2 regions of the Halalkalibacter oceani genome follow, and region 2 is predicted to be linked to the other one. Evidence: a T-box and tRNA genes for the amino acid it is inferred to sense, from the RefSeq annotation. Region 2 holds a T-box; the other holds one or more tRNA genes.
What was found. The T-box of region 2 lies ahead of ABMB67_RS15980 (valine--tRNA ligase). A T-box ahead of a tRNA ligase gene usually reads a tRNA of that ligase, here a tRNA-Val.
Positions count from the first base shown of each region.

Region 1: it has a tRNA-Val gene. The T-box ahead of ABMB67_RS15980 (valine--tRNA ligase) is inferred to sense a tRNA for this amino acid. The anticodon was not compared.

Region 1 covers NZ_JBEPKD010000018.1:1,244-12,188, reverse strand. Annotated here, with positions in the region: gene ABMB67_RS16735 (spore coat protein) at 1-347, shown strand, start outside; gene ABMB67_RS16730 (hypothetical protein) at 635-1,408, shown strand; gene ABMB67_RS16725 (manganese catalase) at 1,783-2,643, opposite strand; gene ABMB67_RS16720 (DUF3231 family protein) at 2,886-3,392, shown strand; gene ABMB67_RS16715 (hypothetical protein) at 3,587-3,727, shown strand; gene ABMB67_RS16710 (DUF1259 domain-containing protein) at 3,784-4,185, shown strand; gene ABMB67_RS16705 (immunoglobulin-like domain-containing protein) at 4,432-4,908, shown strand; gene ABMB67_RS16700 (hypothetical protein) at 4,956-5,255, shown strand; gene ABMB67_RS16695 (hypothetical protein) at 5,812-5,949, shown strand; gene ABMB67_RS16685 (ATP-binding protein) at 6,938-7,480, opposite strand; gene ABMB67_RS16680 (ArsR/SmtB family transcription factor) at 7,749-8,117, shown strand; gene ABMB67_RS16675 (SDR family NAD(P)-dependent oxidoreductase) at 8,204-8,989, shown strand; tRNA gene ABMB67_RS16670 (tRNA-Val) at 9,237-9,309, opposite strand; gene ABMB67_RS16665 (PH domain-containing protein) at 9,416-9,841, opposite strand; gene ABMB67_RS16660 (GTP pyrophosphokinase) at 9,862-10,533, opposite strand.
Region 2 covers NZ_JBEPKD010000016.1:30,448-41,392, reverse strand. Annotated here, with positions in the region: gene ABMB67_RS16000 (Maf family protein) at 7-585, opposite strand; gene ABMB67_RS15995 (hypothetical protein) at 815-1,828, opposite strand; gene ABMB67_RS15990 (prepilin peptidase) at 2,016-2,783, opposite strand; gene ABMB67_RS15985 (bifunctional folylpolyglutamate synthase/dihydrofolate synthase) at 3,099-4,421, opposite strand; gene ABMB67_RS15980 (valine--tRNA ligase) at 4,565-7,207, opposite strand; T-box leader at 7,268-7,507, opposite strand; gene ABMB67_RS15975 (hypothetical protein) at 7,665-8,381, opposite strand; gene ABMB67_RS15970 (molybdopterin-dependent oxidoreductase) at 8,368-9,468, opposite strand; gene ABMB67_RS15965 (YszA family small membrane protein) at 9,602-9,802, shown strand; gene ysxE (spore coat protein YsxE) at 9,910-10,923, opposite strand; gene ABMB67_RS15955 (hypothetical protein) at 10,920-10,945, opposite strand, start outside.

The DNA.
Region 1 (10,945 bases), on a different contig from region 2:
CAATAAACGGACTATCAAATAATGTGGCAGAACTGCTGGAATTCTACCCGCTGGCCCCCCGCTCTCCAGAAGAGGATGACTTTCGCAACGACCAGCTCCCTTTTCATGCAGGCGACTTATTGGCCCTCTTTAAGTCGGGTGTCAGAAATTACTCAATCGCCATAACCGAGACGGCAACCCCGTCCCTCAGAGCCGTTCTAAAAAAACAGTTAATCCAAGGAATCGATACCCACGCGAAAATCTTCAACTATATGTACAAAAACGGCTTTTACCCTGCTTATAATCTCGAACGCCTGCTGCAAAACGATGTAAACCTTGCTTCCAAGGCGTTAAATGAACCATTTTAACTGATCATCTTTCCAAAGGCTTGAGACAAAACTAGCATTGACCAAGGGCTGGACAAAAGATTTTAAAATAACAATCTTTTGTCCCTCCCCTTTACCAATACGACAATTGTGCTAAAATAGTAACTAATGATTTGTAACAACACTGTAGAAAAGATCACCAAATTTTGACTATCTCCCCTGCTCGGCAACTCTCCTTTAAAGTCCCATCCGTAAAACGTGAATCCCTAAACCTTATGACAAGAAATAGTAGCAGAGATAGGCATATTTCAATAATAAGGAGGACACTTATGAGCGAACAATTGCTCCATCAGATTTTATCCAAACTGGATACTGTTTCAACCGACATTAACGGACTAAAAATGGACGTGACCGAACTAAAAACTGATGTCTCCGGGCTTAAAACGGACGTCGCCGACTTGAAAACCGATGTTTCCGGACTTAAATCAAATGTCGCTGACCTCACTTCCGATGTCTCCGGGCTTAAAACGGACGTTGCCGATCTGAAAACCGATGTTTCCGGACTTAAATCAAATGTCGCCGACCTGACCACCGATGTCTCCGGGCTTAAAACGGACGTCGCCGACTTGAAAACCGATGTCTCCGGACTTAAATCAAATGTCGCTGACCTCACTTCCGATGTCTCCGGGCTTAAAACGGACGTCGCCGACCTGAAAACAGATGTTTCCGGACTTAAATCAAATGTCGCTGATCTCACTTCCGATGTCTCCGGACTTAAAACAGACGTCGCCGATCTGAAAACCGATTTCGCCCGGATGGATTCAAATATGGTCGGTCTTACTTCTGATGTCTCTGGACTTAAAACAGATGTCACCGATCTGAAAACCGACGTCTCCGACTTAAAAGTGGATTCAACTGAAATAAAAGAAGTTGTCTTCCGCCTTGAACAAAAACAGGAGATTATTTATCTCCATACAGGAAAACTATCCGAATATCATTCCACTATCATATTCCGTCTAACGAATATTGAAGATCGGCTTGCCTTCCAGACTCATAAAATAACAGAGACAGAACTTGAGCTATTCAAATTGAAAAAAGAGTAAAAATGTTTTTAGGGGCTGTTTATTTCCTAGCTCAAACTAATACAAGAGTAAGCCAAAGTGCGGTGCCAGTCGGAGAGCATTGGTACTTCGTTTAGACTAAAGGTTAAAGATTGCTTAATTTTCCTTAAGTTAGTTGTGAACAGCATCCTTATGTATATAGAAACTCATAAACTGGATTTCTGAAAAACAGCGTTGTAGTAGCAGATAAAAATCGGCCATTCATATTGAAGCGCCTTTCAACATTGAGAGAGGCAATTCTTTACGCATGGCCGAACGGGACTTCAACTCACTTTATCATTTCTGCTTCTTTTATGTTCTTGTCGCCCAGGAATGATAAAAGAGGATGAACATTCATTTTCTTACTAGCAGGAGAACTAATATAAATGAGGAGGAATTTGTCTGTCTCTTCCTGCTACCACAGCTGGTGGCGTATCGAAAATATAATCAGGAGCAGGGTTTAATGTAGGTTTCTCAGCAAAAGGGACAGGGTTTTCTACGTAATTAAATGTGCCTAGACCATCCATGCTTGGACCAGAAGCCCAACGCCCTTCAGCACTTTCATTTCCTTGTGAGAGATTAAATAATGTATACGACACTTCTTGTTTTTCAAGCTCTTTCGGGAATGTGCTTGGAACGACAACGTTCTCTTTCTCCTCCAGCTCACAAATCGCGGCGATCCATTGATTTTGGTGCATTGTGTCTCTCGCAATCAGCCACGAAAGCATATCTTTTACCCCACGGTCATTTGTAGCGGCATACAATCTCGCGACCTGAAGTCTTCCTTGTGATTCAGCATTCAAATTGGCTCTGAAGTCAGCTAGTAAATTTCCGCTGGCAATGATATAATCTGCTGTCCACCTATTCCCGTTGCTGTCAGCCGGCAATGCCCCTAATCCAGAAACAATTGCATGTTGTGGATTCATTCCTCCAAGGATGGCACCCACAATCGGATCTTGCGCGACACTCTCTAAGTCCCCTACAGGAGCTCCGTCTAACAAACGGGCAATCATTGTCGCCAACATTTCAATATGAGCCAACTCTTCTGCCCCGGTATCCATTAACAAATCCTTATATTTACCATTGCCACGGACACTCCACCCTTGAAACATATATTGCAGTGCAACGGAAATTTCTCCAAATTGCCCTCCTAATACTTCCTGTAATTGACGTGCAAATATCGGGTCAGGTCTTTCCGGTTTTGCATGGTACTGTAATTCCTTGACATGATAAAACACTGACACCCCTCCTTTTAATACTTTCACTTCAGTGTATTTACAAACTGATTTTAGGTGCCCGTCTAGGCTCAATTAATGTGAAAAATCGTCGTCAGATAAATTCAGCAGGTTCTCCCCTAAAATATCTGACAAATATTATTGAGTAATCCTGAATAATCCAGTCCCACATATTAAATACTAATTTTCGTATTACCTTTCTTAAAGGAGAAAAAACGATGAACGTTCAAACAAGGAGTGTTGTTATGGGTATTTTAAGCGGTAATCCTCAAGATGAACCTTTGCATTATGGAGAAGTATTTACTGTATGGTCAAATGTATTAGGAAATAATGGAATGATTTCTGCGTATCAAGCTTTTTATCACCATGCAGGTGACGAGGATCTAAAGAAATTAATTAAAGAAGGCATTGACGGTTTGCAAACTGAGAATCAGCAACTGCAAGAAATACTTAAAGCAAATGGTGTTGCTCCTCCACCGGCCCAAGCGGATCGCCCTGTCGCCAACTTAGAAGATATTCCAGTCGGGGCAAGATTTATCGATCCTGAAATAGGGGCTGCTCTTTCAAAGGATGCAGCGGCCGGATTAGTCGCCTGCAGTCAGGCTATGGGGCAATCCATCAGGGAAGATATCGCCATGATGTACGGACAATTTCATACAAGTAAAGCACAATTTGCAGCTAAAGCTTTAAAACTCAGCAAAGAAAAAGGCTGGTTAATACCTCCTCCTTTACATCCAAACAAAGGAGAATAGCAGGGACACTTTGCCCCTTGAATCCCTTTCTTTTCAGATGAAAGCAAAGAACCGAAAAGTCGGCGTCCCCCCCTTTTTCACTCAAATCAAATGACCAACAAATGGTGCGGGCCCTTTTATACTTTACATTCATTTACATCTCTCTTTATCTGCTTTATTGTTAAGAAGAAGAGTGGATAAAGGAGATGTTTGAAATGGACTTATTTGGTTTGTTAACTTTCATCGGGGTTTTTTGTGTGTTTGACGCGATTCGCAGGTTAAATAATAATGTGCTGAACCAGACCGAAGAAATAAGAAAATTACGGGAGGACTTGAGACAGGGGAATAAAAATTAGCCTTTGAAGCCGTTCTACCGTCACTCTTCATTCATATACTGTTGAATAAGAGTGAGGTGAATGAAGTGGATTATTGGCAAAACCTTTGTCAGCAATATGCTCACACCGTGAATGGCAAGCCTAAAATGGAACAGGGCGTTTGTTCAGTGGAAATCGGGCGCCATCTTCATGTCACGATCCAGGGCCGCATAAGCCGTAGTGCGGTTCCGGCCGGGATCACGTTTGAATCACTTGATCATGAAGGCAACGCCCTTAACCTCGGGGAAGTCGCCGTTCTGCAGGAGGAACTACCTTTATTTATTCATATGCTTGTCAAAAACAATCTGGTCGTCAGCGCGATTCATAATCATTGGATTTTCACCGATCCGCCTATTCTGTACGTCCACTTTCAGTCTGTGGAGCCACCGCTGTCCTTCGCGCAAAAAACGGCTGAGGCTTTTACAGTATTAAAGCAGTAGAGCTGTCTCAAGAAGCGTCCATCCATGCCTCTTGAGACAGCTCTTTATCTGCCTATCCTTCCTCCATCCTACACTATATTCAAAAAAATAACTCCTTAGTCATTTTATACAGTACGATTATACTGCTATAAAACCGCCGGACTGTAAATCATTTCATCGTTAGAAGGATTGGCACGCTTCTTTGTTGAAAGTACTGAATAAAGGAACATGAGTCGAGAAAGAAGCAGGTGAAAAAGGGGCGATAACATGAGCAGGGTTGACTTTTCTCTGTTCTATCTGGCACTAAGCTTACTGCTCTTTTCAGGGTGCGGAAGTGATAATAGAGAGACAGCTGACTGGGAACGGAGCCAGATTGAAACCGTCAACAGCATAGACGGGGTAACGATGAAGGCGAAGGAAGGAACACTCTCCTCTACTGGTTTGACAGTTACATTTGAAAACAGCACCGATAAACAGATGATCTATGGGGAATACTTTTTGCTTGAGAAGAACATCAATGGAAGCTGGTATGAAGTTCCAGTCTCCATTGGCGACAATTATGGATTTGATGCTATTGGCTATAGGTTAGATTCTACAACTGTCCTCGATTGGCCGGTTGATTGGGAGTGGCTCTATGGCAGCCTCGATTCGGGCCATTACCGTATTATAAAAAATATACTCGATTTCAGACAGCCAGGAGACTATGATAAATACGATTTGGCAGCGGAATTCACCATTGAATAGCGAACCAAACTTGATAGCATACAGAGAAAAAGAAAGGGGAATGACTGGTGTATTACAATAAAAAGCGTTTAGAAGAGCTGCGAAAAGAAGGCGAAGAAAAGTTTGAAGAAATGGAAAGAGAAAGAAAACGAAGAGCGATCGGGCAAAAATATAAAGCAAATGAAATCGAGATAAGATGTGTCCACTGCAAGCATGACAAATTTGAATTAGATGAGACATTACTCAATACAAGAGCCATGACTTTTTTTGATGTAGAGTGGCTTAATGACGCAGCAAAAACGTTAATCTGTAAAGAATGCGGCTACATTCACTGGTTCGCGAAAGAGGTCGTGGAAGTGAATGAATGAGTTCTCAAACGAAAAACTCACTCTAACCCTTGCTGATGTGGACGGGGTTTTTGCGCTTCCAGTGGCCTCCTAATTATCTGCGCTTCTCTTTTAATAGTTCTACCCATTTTCATCATAATCTGCCATTATCATGTTCATCGCCCGATTTACCATAGGAAATAACCCTCTCCTTATATTTTATACTATATTACACTTCAACCTCATACTCCATCCCCTTCAACTCTGCACCACATATGAACTCATTCGTATACCTTAATTTGACTTCCACCCTCAACTGTGGTAACCTTAATCAAATCCTTTAATGAATTTGTAGTCCTCTCGTCAGTGGTCGCCACTTCTTTTCCACACCAAGAACTCACCTTCATTTTCAGCAGCTTCACAAAGCATTTTTCCTTTCGTTATCCTGCTAAGGTAGTAAACATCTGGATTATCTTTTTTCAAACTTACCTGCCGGATTCATTAAGTCAGTAAGAGGGCAGGGTCGATTTCTTAATTGAATCGATGGAATATTTAACCTTATCCGCCAAATTTTAAGCTCACCAAAAGGAGGGATTTAATGGGATTATCTCTAACTCTGATTTCATCCGGTCTTATCATCGGATACATCAACTATGAATACACCGGCGCTTTAATCGGTTTGTTCGCAGCACTGCTGATCGGCATGTTATTTAACACAAGAAAATCCACAACGTAAGCTACAATTGCCACGTGGCTCAAAAGACAAAAAGAAATAGACTTTCCTAAGCTTTCGACTTAAGAGGGGTCTATTTCATTTCGGTTGACTACACTCATTCCTTTTTCGCGCATCAAAATCTGCCATCAGAGAGAAATCGCTTGAATTCTCCAGTTTGCTCTCTCAAGCTACCTTTAAGCCAATTTTGAACAGCAAAATAATTTCGATTCGTTCTCAAACGAGTACTAACGGAGAAGCTCTATTTGCTAGAAGCAAGTAAATGATTGAATTTGTCGTAAGCTTATACCGAAATACACCCATCTAAATCCATTCCAACGCCACCCCGCAATAGAGTTTCGACCGACAAAGATTGGATAAAACCAAAATTGCTGAAAGCCTCTTAACCATACGTACGTAAACCGGAATAAACATCTTCTAATGCCCCCCGGATCAACTGCGAAAGCTTCTATTTGTTGTGTCTGTGCAGGAACGGTTGATGGCGGTGGCGTTTGTGGTGGTCCACTTGCTTGGCCTTGACTCGGAGGTCCAAACGGAGGTTGGAGACCAGGCATCCCTGGTGGCAATCCTATTGGAAGAAACCATTGGCCAAATTGTCTTTCATCAACATCTCCGCTGTAAGTCATGTTCTCTTGAAATGGACTTGAAGAAAAAGAAGCATCCTGACCATAAGGAGCTTGATAATACAGATTTCCATGACTTGGATACAAAGCTGCACTTCCTCTCTACTTTAAGGTTACCTCATAGTATTCTTTAGTCATTTACCTAGCAGCTTGTATTTTCAGAAATGTGTATTTGCCTAACTAAGGATTTCTTCGTCATACACACAGCCCATCCCAATTGTCAGTATGATTGTTGTTAAACTCGCCTTAAAAACAAAGCAAAAAACCCTTGAATATCGAAGCTGCTGAAAAAGTGGAAATCGTCCTTTTTCAGTGGCCTCTAACTATCATATTAAAAACCAAACCTTGCTTAGCTGTTCAAACTCATACTAACACGAATTAGAGCTTAAGTACTCGAGGACACTATTAACTCGTTCCTTCACTGAATAATCCCCTTCAATTCTTACTACCGGACAAGACAAGCTTGCCAACCAACTTTCATGCAACGTCTTACTTCTAACTTCCATTCCAGCACTGTCATATAAAGCAGCCCACTCTAAAAATGCCTTATATTGTTCATGTTTGCTGCCACCAGCTACTATTTCATTCCCATAACGCTGAAATTCTCTCTGTTTTAGCCTTTCGAGTCTTATATCTTGCGGAATCCATAAGAAGACAACAAGGTCAAAATCACTTCTAAAATGATCTCCCCAGCCGCATAATGCACCAGAAAGAATCCAATTTTCATTTTGCGATAAATCCTTTTCAAGCATCCTTCTTCTATCAGGAATGTCCCTTTTTTTAGTGAATTTAGTTGCCCAATAGTAATCATCGGTATCAAAATAAGCATGAGGCAAAACCTCTGCTAATGCAGAACCCAGTGTTGAAGTACCTGCCCCTGAAGCTCCCATAATGTGAATGTTATTTTTCATAGTTCCTCCTCACTTCCCTTTTCCACTCTTCTGCATCGTTTGTGTAAGTATATCAACCTTCAGATAAACAGAACAAGTCAACTCACTTTAGGTTTAGTGAAGATGAAACTTTCTTATCCGTCATTGGTTAGACGTGTTTTCAAAATACAAATGCCGTCCCCTTCAAATGTAATCATCTATTTAGAATCCACCATTGCTTTTTTAAAAGCTATCTGCTATATTAAAACAAATAATCAAACACTTAATCATTTGATCTAGGGGTGATGGGTTGAAGGAGCGAAGCCAAAGCGTATTGTTAGAAAAGAAGCAAGCTCTGCTAGATGAAATTCGTAAGTCCACAGATATTTTCAAAGCGCTTGCGGATCCCGTAAGACAGGATATTTTAATGATGTTTATGATAGCTAAACGAATGAACGTTGCACAAGTTGTGGAGCAATCTCATTTGTCCAGGCCGGCCATATCTCATCATTTAAAAATACTTAAACAAGCAGGCATCTTAGACTCTGTGAAGGAGAAGACGGAGGTTTATTACAGCTTAACGCTTGAGAACTCAGTGATAGACCAGCTTAAAGCAATCATTCATGCAGCCGAAAGCCTATCGGATGACCCTGCTAAATCGTTTGAAGAACATCCATGACTTTCTCTCCAAAATGAAGAAAGTCTTTTTTTGAAATAAACGTTCAAATGTTTAATCATTTAAAATAATTGTTGGAGGTAATGCAAATGAATTATTCAAAGAAGACGGCCTTGGTAACAGGTGCATCATCCGGAATAGGGGAGGTTTTCGCAAACGAACTCGCTAAAAAAGGATGTAACTTACTATTGGTCGCCCGGTCAGAGGATAAACTTAAACAACTCGCACATAACCTTCAGGACAGGTATTTGATCAATGCAATTCCTCTTTCAGTTGACCTTTCGTCAATTACCGCTGCACAGAAATTAGGTCAGGAAGTTGAAAATTTAGGAATAACAATCGACATTCTTATTAACAATGCGGGGTTTGGAACGATGGGTGTTTTCAATCAAATCTTGTCCACTCGTATTCATCAAGAAATTCAGCTAAATGTTCTATCCTTAACTGAATTAACTCATCATTTTATTGGCTCCATGATTGAAAGAAAGGAAGGGATAATTATCAATGTCGCTTCAATGACAGCATTTCAACCGACACCGTATATGGCGGTATATGGTGCGACGAAAGCTTATGTCCTCTCCTTCACGGAAGCATTATGGGCTGAATACAGAGATAGCGGCATTCAAATCGTTGCATTATGCCCCGGAGAAACGAAGAGTTCATTTCATGCAGTATCCGGTACAGATAGCTTGAAAAGTAAGCGCATGGAACCGATAGATGTCGTAAACGCAGCATTTAAGGCTGTAGAAAAGGGTCGTAGCCATACAATCGTTGGGCGAAATAATTTTATTATGGCTCAATTGCCACGTTTCCTGCCCCGGAGCACGGTCGTGAAATTCGCTAAAGCTGTATTTCAATCAGCTTTGAACAAGTAACACCTCTAAAGGAAGATAGCTACATTTTAAAATTAAAAAGTCGGAAAACCCACTGCTCTTTTGGTTGAAAAGCGCACAGCAGGAAAATTTGATAAGTTCGCCCGGAATGAAAATCACACTCCTGCGCAACTCCATTTAAAAAGAGTGAAATAGTTCGTCCCCACTTTGTCCCCAAAGGGGTCCCGACAGAGATACTGGTCTAAATAGACAAAACAAAAAACCCTTGACTATCAAGGGTTTTGCGGGATGACCTGTACTGGGCTCGAACCAGTGACCTCCACCCTGTCAAGGTGGCGCTCTCCCAACTGAGCTAACAGATCGCATATGTAATTTGCTTTTGAGGATGTCTGCCCTGCGACATTTATAAATATACAGCAAATTCTTCAGGTTGTCAACATTATTTTTTTGTATAGGAGGGACTGGCGGTCAACGGGGCTTCGGATCGGCCAGTCCTGGCAGTTCGATATGTGGATTGATCGCCGTAACGGCTTTGATAAATTCGTCTTGCTGCTGTGGCGAGATTTCGACGAGAGAGTAGCCTGCGCCGTAATGAATGATGATTCGTTTCAGGGAAAGCCCTAAAGAAAAGGTCGTAACAAGCGAGCTAGTTGCTTCTATTCGTCTAATTTCAGCGATCTGGATGCGTTTGCGAAAAGGGCCGCAGCGAATCCGGATTTCGTCGTGCTTGAGCGTGTAGTCTGTTTGAAACCAGCACCAGAGCAGCAGGGTGCAAATCGGTGCGAGAATGAAAAAGCTAATTAGTTCCCTTGTGAAAAACGGGATGATCATCAAGCTGGCGGTCAGCCAAATGGTAACGGTTGTGACGGTGTCTCGTCTCGACTTAAAGTTCATTTGTGCACCTGCCGGCAAGATTAATCGTTAAACAGCGAGGTCAGGAAATTTGACGGGAGATGGATTTTTTCGTTTTTGTTGATCATTTTTTCAATTTCATCGGCGTCGTCCTGATCTTTCAGTTCCCCGACTTCTTTGTGCAAATCCTCCATTTTTTTATCAAGAACCGCAGCGAGGTCGGCGGCATTTTTCAGTTCCAGGAGGAGGCGCTCTGGGATTTCTTTGTTGTATTTGTAATAGATTTTGTGTTCCAGGCTCGCCCAGAAATCCATAGCGATCGTCCGAATTTGGACTTCGACACATACACTGCTTTGGCGGTCGGACATGTAGACCGGGACCTCGATGATCAAATGGAGGCTGCGGTAGCCGTTTGGCTTCGGGTCGCGCAAATAGTCCTTCACCTCAAGGACTTTGATGTCTCCCTGCTTCTGGATCATGTCGCTCAGCTGATAAATATCGGTCAGAAACGAGCATGTGATTCGGATGCCGGCAACATCTTTAATGTTGTCCTTAATACTTTCCAGAGTGATGGGATAGTTTTTGCGGTGAAGCTTTTTTAAAATACTTTCTGGTGATTTTAAACGCGAGCTGATATGCTCAATCGGATTATAATCATGAATCAGCTGAAATTCTTCTTGTAAAATTTTAATTTTCGTATTCATTTCGTCTAAAGCAAACTTATACGTCATCATAAAACGAGTGGCTTCAGTACGATAGGCTTTTAATCGTTTTAAATCAATTGTTGTGGCGGGATTCACGTTATTCCTCTCCAGTTCAATATGATAGTAGAACTCACTTCTTATTGTGAGCGATTGCGTAGAGAAAGTCAATTTCTAAAAAGGAAGGTTTGATGACCGAAACGCAGCACCGTTCTACTACTACCCGGTTTCTCCCACTGCAAAACACGGCCGACCTTCTGGCGTATTTGCATTATTATTAGAAAATACAAAAAAAGCCTTTCTTCCAAAAAGGAAAAAGGCTTTATAATATGTACATTTGGCACGCCTAGTAGGACTCGAACCTACAACGCGAGAACCGGAATCTCCATAACGAAGCTTCGTACGGGAGTCTACCCGTGAAACGGACGTCTCTTCTCGTATATAC
Region 2 (10,945 bases):
TAATCATTATATGTGCGGAGAAGGAACAATTCCCAATTTCTTTAATTCTCTAAGCGTACGCGCCAGCGGCAAGCCGACCACAGTGTAATAGTCGCCTTTAATCTGCTTCACTAAAAAGGCACCGAAGCCTTGAATTCCATACGCTCCGGCTTTATCGAGCGGCTCTCCGCTCTCGACGTACATCGCAATTTCTTCTTCAGTCAGCGAATAAAATTCCACCTCCGTTTTTTCGAAAAATGTTGTCGTGCCAGCCTGGGAACAAAGCGTTACCCCGGTATAGACAGAGTGAGTTCGTCCTGACAACAGCGTAAGCATTTGCCGCGCTTCCCGTTCGTCTTTCGGCTTGCCGAGAATCGTGTCTTGAAACGCGACAACGGTGTCAGAACCAAGGACTACCGCATCCCGGTGCTGCTTCCAGACATCCTCAGCTTTTTGATAGGCAAGCTGTTTAACGGCCTCCTCGGGTGATAAAGTTGGTTCAATTTGTTCGGAAATCATACTTGGAACAACGTTGAAAGAAAGATGGACCTGCTGAAGTAATTCTTTTCGTCTTGGGGAGCCTGAGGCTAAGATTAACGAATGCATGAAGGGATTCACCTCTACAATTATGTTTCTTTTTATTGTACAGGCTTTCTTTAAGAATACCAAATTTTCACACTTCACTCAATAGACTTTGACGCAGAAAAACCACTTTCCTCGACAAAGGAAGTGCCATCTTCTCCGAAAAAAAAACGGCCCTATCCTGCACAAAGCGAGCAAGGACAAAGCCGTCGACTTTCCTTATTTGGACATTTCAGAAAACTGGCGTTATTCTTTATCCCAGCGTAGCCACCAGCTGTTCATAGGCCAGTAAGGCTTCCAACAGGGCCTGCTGGGTGCCCCATAAGGCAGCAGCATCTTCCGTCTCAACGTAATGTTTCAGTTGATCCTTTCCTTTTACTAAAGCGTCACCAAGCGCGAGCGCGGAAGGCTGAGCCGCATCAGGAAGCTTGGAAAACACTTGATCCCGTTCTACTTGCAGCGTATCGAGATTTTGCTCAAGCTCGGCTGCTTTTTCAGCTGTCGGCAATGTTCCTCCGGTCAAGCCATCGACAGAGAGATGCAATAGTTCCTTATATTGTCCTACCGCCCGATCAAACCAGCTCGTTACGTCCTCTGGCTGCCCTGTTACCGCTTGTCCTTCAATGCGGTATGACTTCACATACGTCTCTTGTCCATATTCCTGATAAAGGTTGCTGATCTGTCCAGCCTGAGCACGATCTCCGCCGAGACCGATGAACATATAAAATGGATCAGTATGTTCAGTTAACAAGGCCGCCAGTCCTCTATCCTGGAGAATTTGCACACTTTCCATTCCCTTTTCCGCCGCCGCGAACGCCCCTCCTTGAACAACCTCGACTGCCAGCACCGGCAGCCCGGCATCCGTCCCGGAGAAGACCGGTACATCGGCGTTGGCGCTGTTTGCTTCCGTCCCTTCAGCAGGCTCACCGGTAAAGAGAGTTAGCACGACCAGCCCCATGCCGATTCCGATGACAAGGGCCGAGCAGATCGCAGCTAACAGTGTCATCGACAAATGCGGTTTGGCGCCTTTGTAAAGAGCTTTTTTCTTCCGCTTAAATGGAAGTCCCGGGCTTTTCTCGCGGTTGCCATCGTCCCAATAAGGCTGCTCGTTCCGTTTACGCTCGGCCTGTCTTTTCTTAAAATCAAGCACATTATTAGGCCGGGGGATTAAGCTGCTGTCATCATTCTGCTGTTCGTAAGCGACTTCTTTCACCTTCTGCTCTTTCCCATTTAAACGAACTGAAATCGAATGCTTCTCCCGCTCCATATCTAGCACCTCTCTCACTCGTTAGTCTTTACTTTATTCTATTAAAAATCGCTAGCTAATAGAACTAGAAGTTTACCAAGATTTGAAATCTGTTCCGGAACAAAGCTGTTTCCGTCAATTTTCCCACTTGAATGCTACGGACGGTGCGGCTTGTCCTTCATTCCCAGCCATCCGCCAGGCAATTTGTTCAGCCGATTCTTCTCATATACCATTCTACTAAAGACTCTCCAAAAAAATAAGCGGTTATAGCCCCTAACACGATAAATGGGCCAAACGGAACCGGCTTCCGTCGTTCTACCTTACCAATTACTAGAGCAGCCCCTCCCAGTAACGCCCCGGACAAACAGGAGAGAAAGAACGCCAGCAGCGTATGTTGCCAGCCGAGGATCAGGCCAAGCACACCAAAAAGCTTTACATCGCCTCCACCCATGCCTCCACGGCTAACAATGGCGATGATATAGAGCAAAGCAAAGCCAGCAATGGCGCCAAGAAAGGCATCCCACCACGGCTCTGACGGCAGAAAGCAAAGCCGAAGCAGCAAAATCAGCGCCGTGAAAAACAGCAGCACACGATCAGGAATCAGCATATAGCGGACATCACTGACAAAAATAATCGCCAGCAAGGACACGAGCACAAGTAATAAAAGCGTATCTCCCGTCCACCGGTAAACATAAAAAGAGAGGGCAAATAATAGGCCGGTTCCAAGCTCTACCGCCGGATACAATGGGGAAATCACCGCCCTGCAAACCCGGCAGCGGCCCCGCAAACACATATAGGATAAGAGAGGAACCAGCTCCCACGCGGAGAGACGATGCCCGCAGACGGGACACTGCGAACGCGGCTTAACAATCGATTCTCCTACGGGTAGGCGTAAACCAACAACATTATAAAAAGAACCTACTATGCAGCCTACTAAAAACAAATAGAGCATCACCAGGCGCTCTACCTCGGTCATGATCTTCCTCCTTTTCTGTTTTTTTCTAAAAGTGATTGAAAGAAAGGAAAAAAATTGATGGGCACGGAGAAAATAAGAGGTGCCATTACGAAAAACTAGAAAGGGGTTGCGAAGAGAAAAACTTTATTATCACAATTGAATGAATAGTAGGAAAAGTCAATGCAAATGAGCTTGGGCGAAAGGTTTTTTCCCATTTGCCCAGCCCCGTTGGGAAGAGACCACTGAAAAAGTGAAAATCGTACTTTTTCAGCGGCTTCGTTGTGAATCGGTTTCTCACACCGGACATGCGGCGAGTAAAGCGATTTGTGCAAACGTTTAAAGGCTCCCCTCTCCAGCCGGAAAGCCAGTCTCCTTCCAGGCTGCTCTGACTGCTGAAACAAAATAAAGAGAACCGCAAATCAGCAGCAGTTCATCCGCCTCCAGCTGCCTTACTTCATCAGCGACAGCCCGCTGCCACTTCTCATCATAGCGCTTTGCCGTTACCTCGGCCTGCTCATATAATGATTTCGCTGCCGCGGCCCGAAAGAAGTCGAAGCTCGTAAAGGTAAAGGCTGCATCCAGTCCGGCAAATGGGGTAAGCAGGCTTTTCATATCCTTTTCCTTCGTCGCAGCGAGCAGCAGCTTATAGCGCTTTTGCGGATAATGCTGCTTCAACGTCTCGGCCAATGATTCAAACCCTTCTTTATTATGTGCGCCGTCTACGATGACAAGCGGATGATCCGAGAGCCGTTCAAAGCGGCCATTCCACTTCGCCTGTGCCAGCCCCTCCTTCAAAGCCTGTTCGCTGATTGAGTAATCAAACTGCTCATGTAATTTCTGTAAAGCGGCTAGGGCCACGGCGGCATTGCTCCGCTGATGAGCACCGGCCATCTGAATCGTCACTTGTAGACTCTTGCCGTTTTTCCGTTGAAACAGAAAGCTTTGCTCTTCTTCTTTGACGGACAGCAAATCTTGTGTAAACGTCGAACCGAGCTGCTCATATTCACTTTGCCGTTCCTCCGCCGTTCTTTTGATAATCGCTTGGGCCTCCGGCTGACTTACTCCGGAAATAACAGGACGGCCGTTTTTAATGATTCCCGCTTTTTCATATGTAATGTCCGCTAAGGAATCACCAAGAATGTGCATATGGTCATAGCCTATTGACGTGATGATTGAGAGCAGCGGCGTCACAACATTGGTCGAATCAAGCCTGCCGCCAAGACCTACCTCAAGCAAAACAAGATCAGGCTTGGCGATCCGGGCAAAGTAATCAAACGCCAGAGCGGTAATCACTTCAAATTCAGTCGGGCTGCCGAGCTCCGTTTCTGCCAGCTCGTCCACAAGTGGACGAAGCTTGTTCGCGCAGGTGACGAGATCGCCGCCCGCAATCGGCTGACCATTCACAGATACCCGTTCTTCAAAGCATTCGAGATAAGGGGACGTAAAGGTCCCTACTTTGTATTGTGCTTTTTCTAATACATGACGCATAAAACTGACGGTTGAACCTTTTCCGTTCGTTCCGCCAATATGGACAACGGCCAATTCCCGTTCCGGGTGATCAAGCCGCTGAAGCAGCCACTCCATCCGCTTCAGTCCCGGCTTAATGCCGAAGGGGAGCAGGCTGTGAATCCATTCGATCACTTCATCCGCCGTTTGCATTCCTATCCCTCCTGATGACTTTCTGTTTTTCAAAACGCAAGCCGGTGTCCAGCTGATCGAAAAAAGCAGCGGATTTATGCCGGGCATAACTAGCAGGGCTAGCTTTCAAACAGGTGCCCGGACATGTTTCGCTGCTTCGTCCATTATCCTTCTAATTCCGCTATCCGCTTCTTAACCGTATCGCGCTTCGCCTGATAATCAGCCTGCTTCGCTTTCTCTTCCTCGATAACATGAGCTGGGGCCTTCGCAATAAATCCTTGATTGGCGAGCTTTTTGTCGACACGCTCTACTTCCTTGTCGAGCTTTGCCAGTTCTTTTTTCAACCGTTCGATTTCAGCGTCAAGGTCGAGCAAGCCGGCAAGAGGCAGGAACAGCTCGACGCCGCTAAGCACCTGCGACATTGATTTCTCCGGCGCTGTCACATCTGTTCCGATCACAAGTTCATTTGGATTACAGAACTTCTCCAAATAGCTGCGACCGCGCTCCAGCCGGGCAAGAACTTGTTCGTCCTTGGCATGAATCAGCAGCTCAATTTGCTTGCTCATCGGTACATTCAGCTCAGCGCGCGTATTGCGGACGGAACGAATGATTGATGTTAACAGCTCCATATCAGCCTGCGCATCTTCAAAAACGAATGTATCCTGCTTCACCGGCCACGATGCCACTGTGATCGATTCGCCCTGATGCGGCAAGTGCTGCCATATTTCCTCGGTAATAAATGGCATCATCGGGTGCAAAAGTCGCATTGTCTGGTCAAGAACATAGGCCAAAACGGAACGAGTCGTTTTCTTAGCCGCCTCATCTTCTCCATACAGCGGCAGCTTGGCCATCTCAATATACCAGTCACAAAGATCATCCCAAATGAAGTTATAGAGCAGTCGGCCCACTTCTCCAAATTCATAGCTGTCAATTAAGCGGGTAACGTCTTCAATTGTTTGCTGCAGGCGAGTCAAAATCCATTTATCGGCAATCGACTTCTCGCCGCTCAAATCAATCTCTTCATAGGTCAAGCCTTCCATGTTCATTAGGGCAAAGCGTGACGCATTCCAAATTTTATTCCCGAAGTTCCATGTCGCTTCGACTTTTTCCCAGTAAAAACGCAAGTCATTTCCCGGGGAACTTCCGGTTGAAAGGAAGAACCGTAAGGAATCGGCCCCATATTTGTCGATGACATCCATCGGATCGACGCCATTGCCTAATGATTTACTCATTTTCCGCCCTTCAGAATCACGGACAAGACCATGAATCAGCACATCGTTAAATGGCCGCTTTCCGGTAAACTCCAAGCCTTGGAAAATCATTCTTGAGACCCAGAAGAAGATAATATCGTAGCCGGTTACGAGGACATTCGTCGAGTAAAAACGCTCAAAGTCCGGCGCCTTCTCTTCGGGCCAGCCCATTGTCGAAAACGGCCACAGAGCAGAGCTGAACCACGTATCAAGCACGTCGTCGTCCTGCTTCCAGTTCTCCGGATCAGCCGGTGCCTCATGTCCGACATGCACCTCGCCCGTTTCCTTATGGTACCAGGCTGGAATGCGGTGCCCCCACCATAGCTGGCGTGAAATACACCAGTCGCGGATATTTTCCATCCAGTGCAAATAGGTCTTTTCAAAACGTTCCGGTACAAAGTTAACCTTGTCGGCAGACGCCTGCAGTTCAACGGCCGCCTTGGCGAGCGGCTCCATCCGCACGAACCATTGCGTCGATAAATACGGCTCTACGACCGCTCCGCTGCGCTCAGAATGACCGACGGAATGCAGATGATCCTCAATTTTGAACAGGACGCCATCCTCCTGCAAATCCTTGACGATTTGCTTTCGGCACTCAAAGCGGTCCATCCCTTTGTACTTTCCTGCTTTCTCATTCATCGTCCCGTCTTCATTCATCACAAGAATCCGTTCCAGCTGATGGCGGTTGCCGATTTCAAAGTCATTCGGATCGTGGGCCGGGGTAATTTTCACCGCTCCTGAACCGAATTCCATATCAACATAGTCATCGGCGACAATCGGAATCTCGCGCCCGGTGATCGGCAGCGTCACCGTTTTGCCGATCAAATGCTTATAACGCTCATCCTCGGGGTGGACGGCTACCGCCGTATCACCGAGCATCGTTTCAGGACGTGTTGTCGCGATCTCGATTTCCCCGCTGCCGTCCGTCAGTGGATATTTCATATGATAGAAGGCACCCTGAACATCTTTATAAATAACTTCAATATCGGAAAGAGCTGTCTTCGTCTGCGGATCCCAGTTAATAATATACTCCCCGCGGTAAATCAGTCCTTTGTTATAAAGGGAGACGAAAACTTCGCGCACCGCCTTGGACAACCCTTCATCCAGCGTGAAACGTTCACGGGAATAATCAAGGGAAAGCCCGAGCTTCGACCATTGATTGCGGATGAAGGACGCATATTCTTCCTTCCATTCCCACGATTTTTCGATAAAGCGCTCACGCCCAAGATCGTAGCGGTTCAGCCCTTCTTCTTTGAGCTTTCCTTCTACTTTCGCCTGCGTCGCAATTCCGGCATGGTCCATTCCAGGCAGCCATAATGTGTCATATCCTTGCATCCGCTTCACTCGAGCGAGAATATCCTGCAATGTCGTATCCCAAGCGTGGCCGAGATGAAGCTTTCCTGTCACATTTGGCGGCGGGATGACAATCGAATATGGTTTCTTCGTTTCGTCTCCCGTCGCTTCAAAAAATTTCCCTTCCAGCCAATAGGAATACCATTTTGCTTCTGTTTCCTGCGGATTGTACTTCGTTGGCATTGTCATGTCCTGGTTACTCATTTTTATATGTTGCCTCCCTGTAATAGCATTGTGGCCGCCCAATACAAAAACCCCCTCCATCCAAAGGACGAAGAGAGTTGACTCGCGGTACCACCTTTGTTTGCAGAATAAATCCTCTGCACACCTTATCCTGATAACGGTCAGTATCCGGCTTGCTTACTTCGATCATTTTCAAGAAAATGTCTTTCACCAAGCAGCTCCTAGGCGACCTTCGATTCGTACCTCTTAAGAAATCTCCCAGCAAATGATTTCTCTCTCTGAAAAGCATCCGAACCTACTCTTCCTATTCAACGCCAGCGTTATAATTGTGTTTTTATTTTAGCTTGAATGCCAGTCATCCGTCAATAAGAGGACTTGTCCCCTTAGGTTGATTTTTTCCTTTTCTGAACAAGAAGGATGACATTCTTTTAAACGATTTTGTCGCTCTTCTACCAAGCATCGACGAAAAAACCACTTTTTATTCCAGCTGTTCACTGTCATAGGCTTCTTCCGGAACAAGGGGAACTTGCTCATCTGTTTTTTCCAAAAGAAGCTCAAAACCGATCTGCTGCGGATAGCCGCTGAACGGGCCTAAATAGTCCGGCCTGATCGGCTGCGCCGCAAATTCCATCAGCAGCTCGTCTTCCGTCACCGTGAGAGTGAGCGTCGTCTCTTCCTGGCGTTCTAACGAATAGCCGCGAAAGTCCGTCTCATCGAATTCAGTAAATACCGCCTGATAAACCGTCCGGTCCTCCTCACTTTCCTTCCGTACTTCCTCCGCTTCGAGCAGCATATCCCTCATCCATTGAAAAGGATTGTCGAGCGGGGCAAATTCAGCGACAAAGCGGTCAGAGGTCGTCCCTTGAACCCACTTATCCCCGCTTTGTACAAACAGGCGATCCCCTTCAAAATGAGCATCAAAGGTGAAAAATGAATCATTTGAAACAGCGGCGGACACTTGGAAAAAGCTCTTCTCGTTCGACCAGATTCCTTGTTCCTCTGTCGCTACTGTTCCGTCCTTTTCATAAGAGGAAGCGACTTGATAAACTGCCTGCTCCCACTCTTCTGACTGAGCGTTCCAATCCCTCCATATCGCATCCATTTTCGTCGGCACGAGGAAATAGGCAGCCGCGGCCCCGATCAGGAGGGCAATGATTGGAATGAGTATCTTTTTCATCGGTCTATAAATAGCCATTTAAGTCATAGCCTCCACTTTGCTGCCAATAACCAATTTCCCGCTTCTCGGTAAATTCAAGGCGATTGACCCATTTGACCGATTTGTAGCCATACATGTCAGGATGATAGAGACGGCACGGAAAACCCATCGCCTGCTTCAGCGGTTCTCCGTCAAGCTCATAGACGAGAAGCGCCTCTTCGTCAAGCAGCTGCGTCGTTAAAAACGAGTCAAAATACATCCCGTCGCCGGAATAAGCTGTCACATAATCACTTTGCGCTTCGATCCCGAGCTGCGTCATTAAGTCTTTTACTTTAACCCCTTTCATCTCGACATGGCGCACGCTCCAGCCGGTCACACAGTGGAAATCATCGACGATCGTCGTCGCCGGAAAACGCGGCAAATCATAATACGTGATCGTCTCGCTTTTATTCGTCAGTCCATCGATCGTCAACGACCACTCTCCAGGTTGATAGCGCGGGTAATCATTTGTGACATTATAAATCCGGAAATAGCCACGCCGTCTATTTTCACTGTCAACGGCAGATAAAACCGGGGTCAGCCATTTCAGCCAGCTTCCAATCATCAAAAACAGCACGGTTAAGCCGCTCAGCTTCAAAAAGTCACGACGCTCGAACTTGTTCTCGGCAATCGCCGGAGGAAGAGCGACATGCTTTGTCCACCAGTCCGGCCATGGAGCTTTCCAGGAGAACAGATGTCCGAGCGAATGGACGAGCAGCCACGGAATATACAGAAAGGTTGTCCAATCATGGATGACGACCGCTCCATTGCGCAGCGTGACGGGAAAATAAGCCTGCCAGTACATCATCGCACCCGAAACTGCCCATAAAAAAAAGAAAATCGTATGCAGCCAGAAGTTGAACTTACTGGCCCGCGGCTTTTTAAGAAGATAGCGTCCAACGCGCAGAATGGAATAGCAGACAACCCCAATATAGAGCACAGCAATCGTCACATGAACGGATACGAGTGGCACGCCAAGCTGATTAAACCATGTCCGGGTCGTTGTCATATAAAGACAAAGTCCCGTTACAAGAAGAAGAACGAGTAAAACACCATGAATCAGATGGACTCTAGTAAGCCATCTCATCTCTGCCACACCCCATTTTTCAGAAAAGCGCTTCAATTTTTTTTAGTATACACGATTTCAGGGGAACTGGGAACGAATATGCTGCCGCCGCATAATCTGTAGAGACAAACGGTTTTAGGAGGGAGGCCTCTTTATGAAACGCCGCTTTCGTCATTTCCCGCCGCCACCCCGTCCTCGTTTCTGGTGGAAAATCAGAGCGATATGCTTGCAGATCTTCGTACCGCTTATTGGCTTTCAGTTGATTCGGACATTTTTCTTGCCGACGACATTTGATATTATTCTCCTGACGCTTATGATCGTATTTTATTTATCGCTGCGCCTCGAATTATTTTAAGAGGAGTTGTCCAAAGCTACGCTTTACGACAACTCCTCTTTTGTGAAGCAGCTTTTATCCTGCAGACAGCGAGCAGGAAAGAATGCCCTCCTCCTCGCTTTTCCCTGCTATTGGGAAGCCTCCTGTTCAATCACAATCAGCTTCTGCGTCAACCGCTGTACCTTGCGCATCGCAGTTAACCGCTTCTCTAACCGTCTGACATGCTCAAATTCACTCATGCTGCTCCGGTTTGAAACATAAGCTTCCACCGAGTAAGCGACCGGCTCAGGAAAGTTTAAGTAGGCACATGTTAAGTGCTTCTCTTCATCAAGAAGCGGAAGATGGTGCTCATAGCGAATAAACCAGCGCTGTACTTCTTCCTCCGACCAATAAGCATTTGGAAAGCTGTAGCGGCAAAAGCTCGCCAAGTCACGAGCCGGGGTATCAATACTCGCTCGTTCAAAATTGAGCAGCAATGCTTCGTTATCCGGAGAAAAAAGAGCATGAGAACGCTGCAGCCGCCCGTGGCAAAGCACAGTCCGGTATTTTTCCTTTTCAAGACAAAGCTCATACCATTTCTGCAAATGCTCCGTCGCCGCCTCCGCCATTTGGTCGAGCATAAACGCATGGGTTAAAAAAGTCAGCTCAAAAGGAGACATATACGTTTTATTCTCAGCCTGATCAGCAAAGCGCTGCAATTCCAGCCGTCTCATTTCCCATCTTTGGACAAGCTGCTGCACGGATTGCTCGACCTGTTCCTTTTGAAAAGCCTCCGTTTTAACGGTCAGCCGATGGATCACACCAAGCTGATCGGCCAGTTTTTCCTCACGCGATTCTCTTGCTGTATATTCAATCGTTTCAAACCACGGCATTAAATAATACGTGTGAGAGCCTGTCGCTACCGTATACTCCCCGTACTTCGTCGGCAAAATCGGCACCGCCTGCTTATAACCAAGCTTTGTCAGCTTGCGCAGAGCATGAATAAACTCATCTGCCTGATGGGTCGACATTGTCGTTTCCTTTAAAGCAAATTCACCGCGGTTCGTGGAAATCCGCTTTATTTTCCCGAGATCTTCAACCTGCTGTGGATACAGATCATAATAAAAGAGAACAGATGCGTACAGCGCAGGTTCATACCTCATGACGTCATCACCCTCCTTCTGC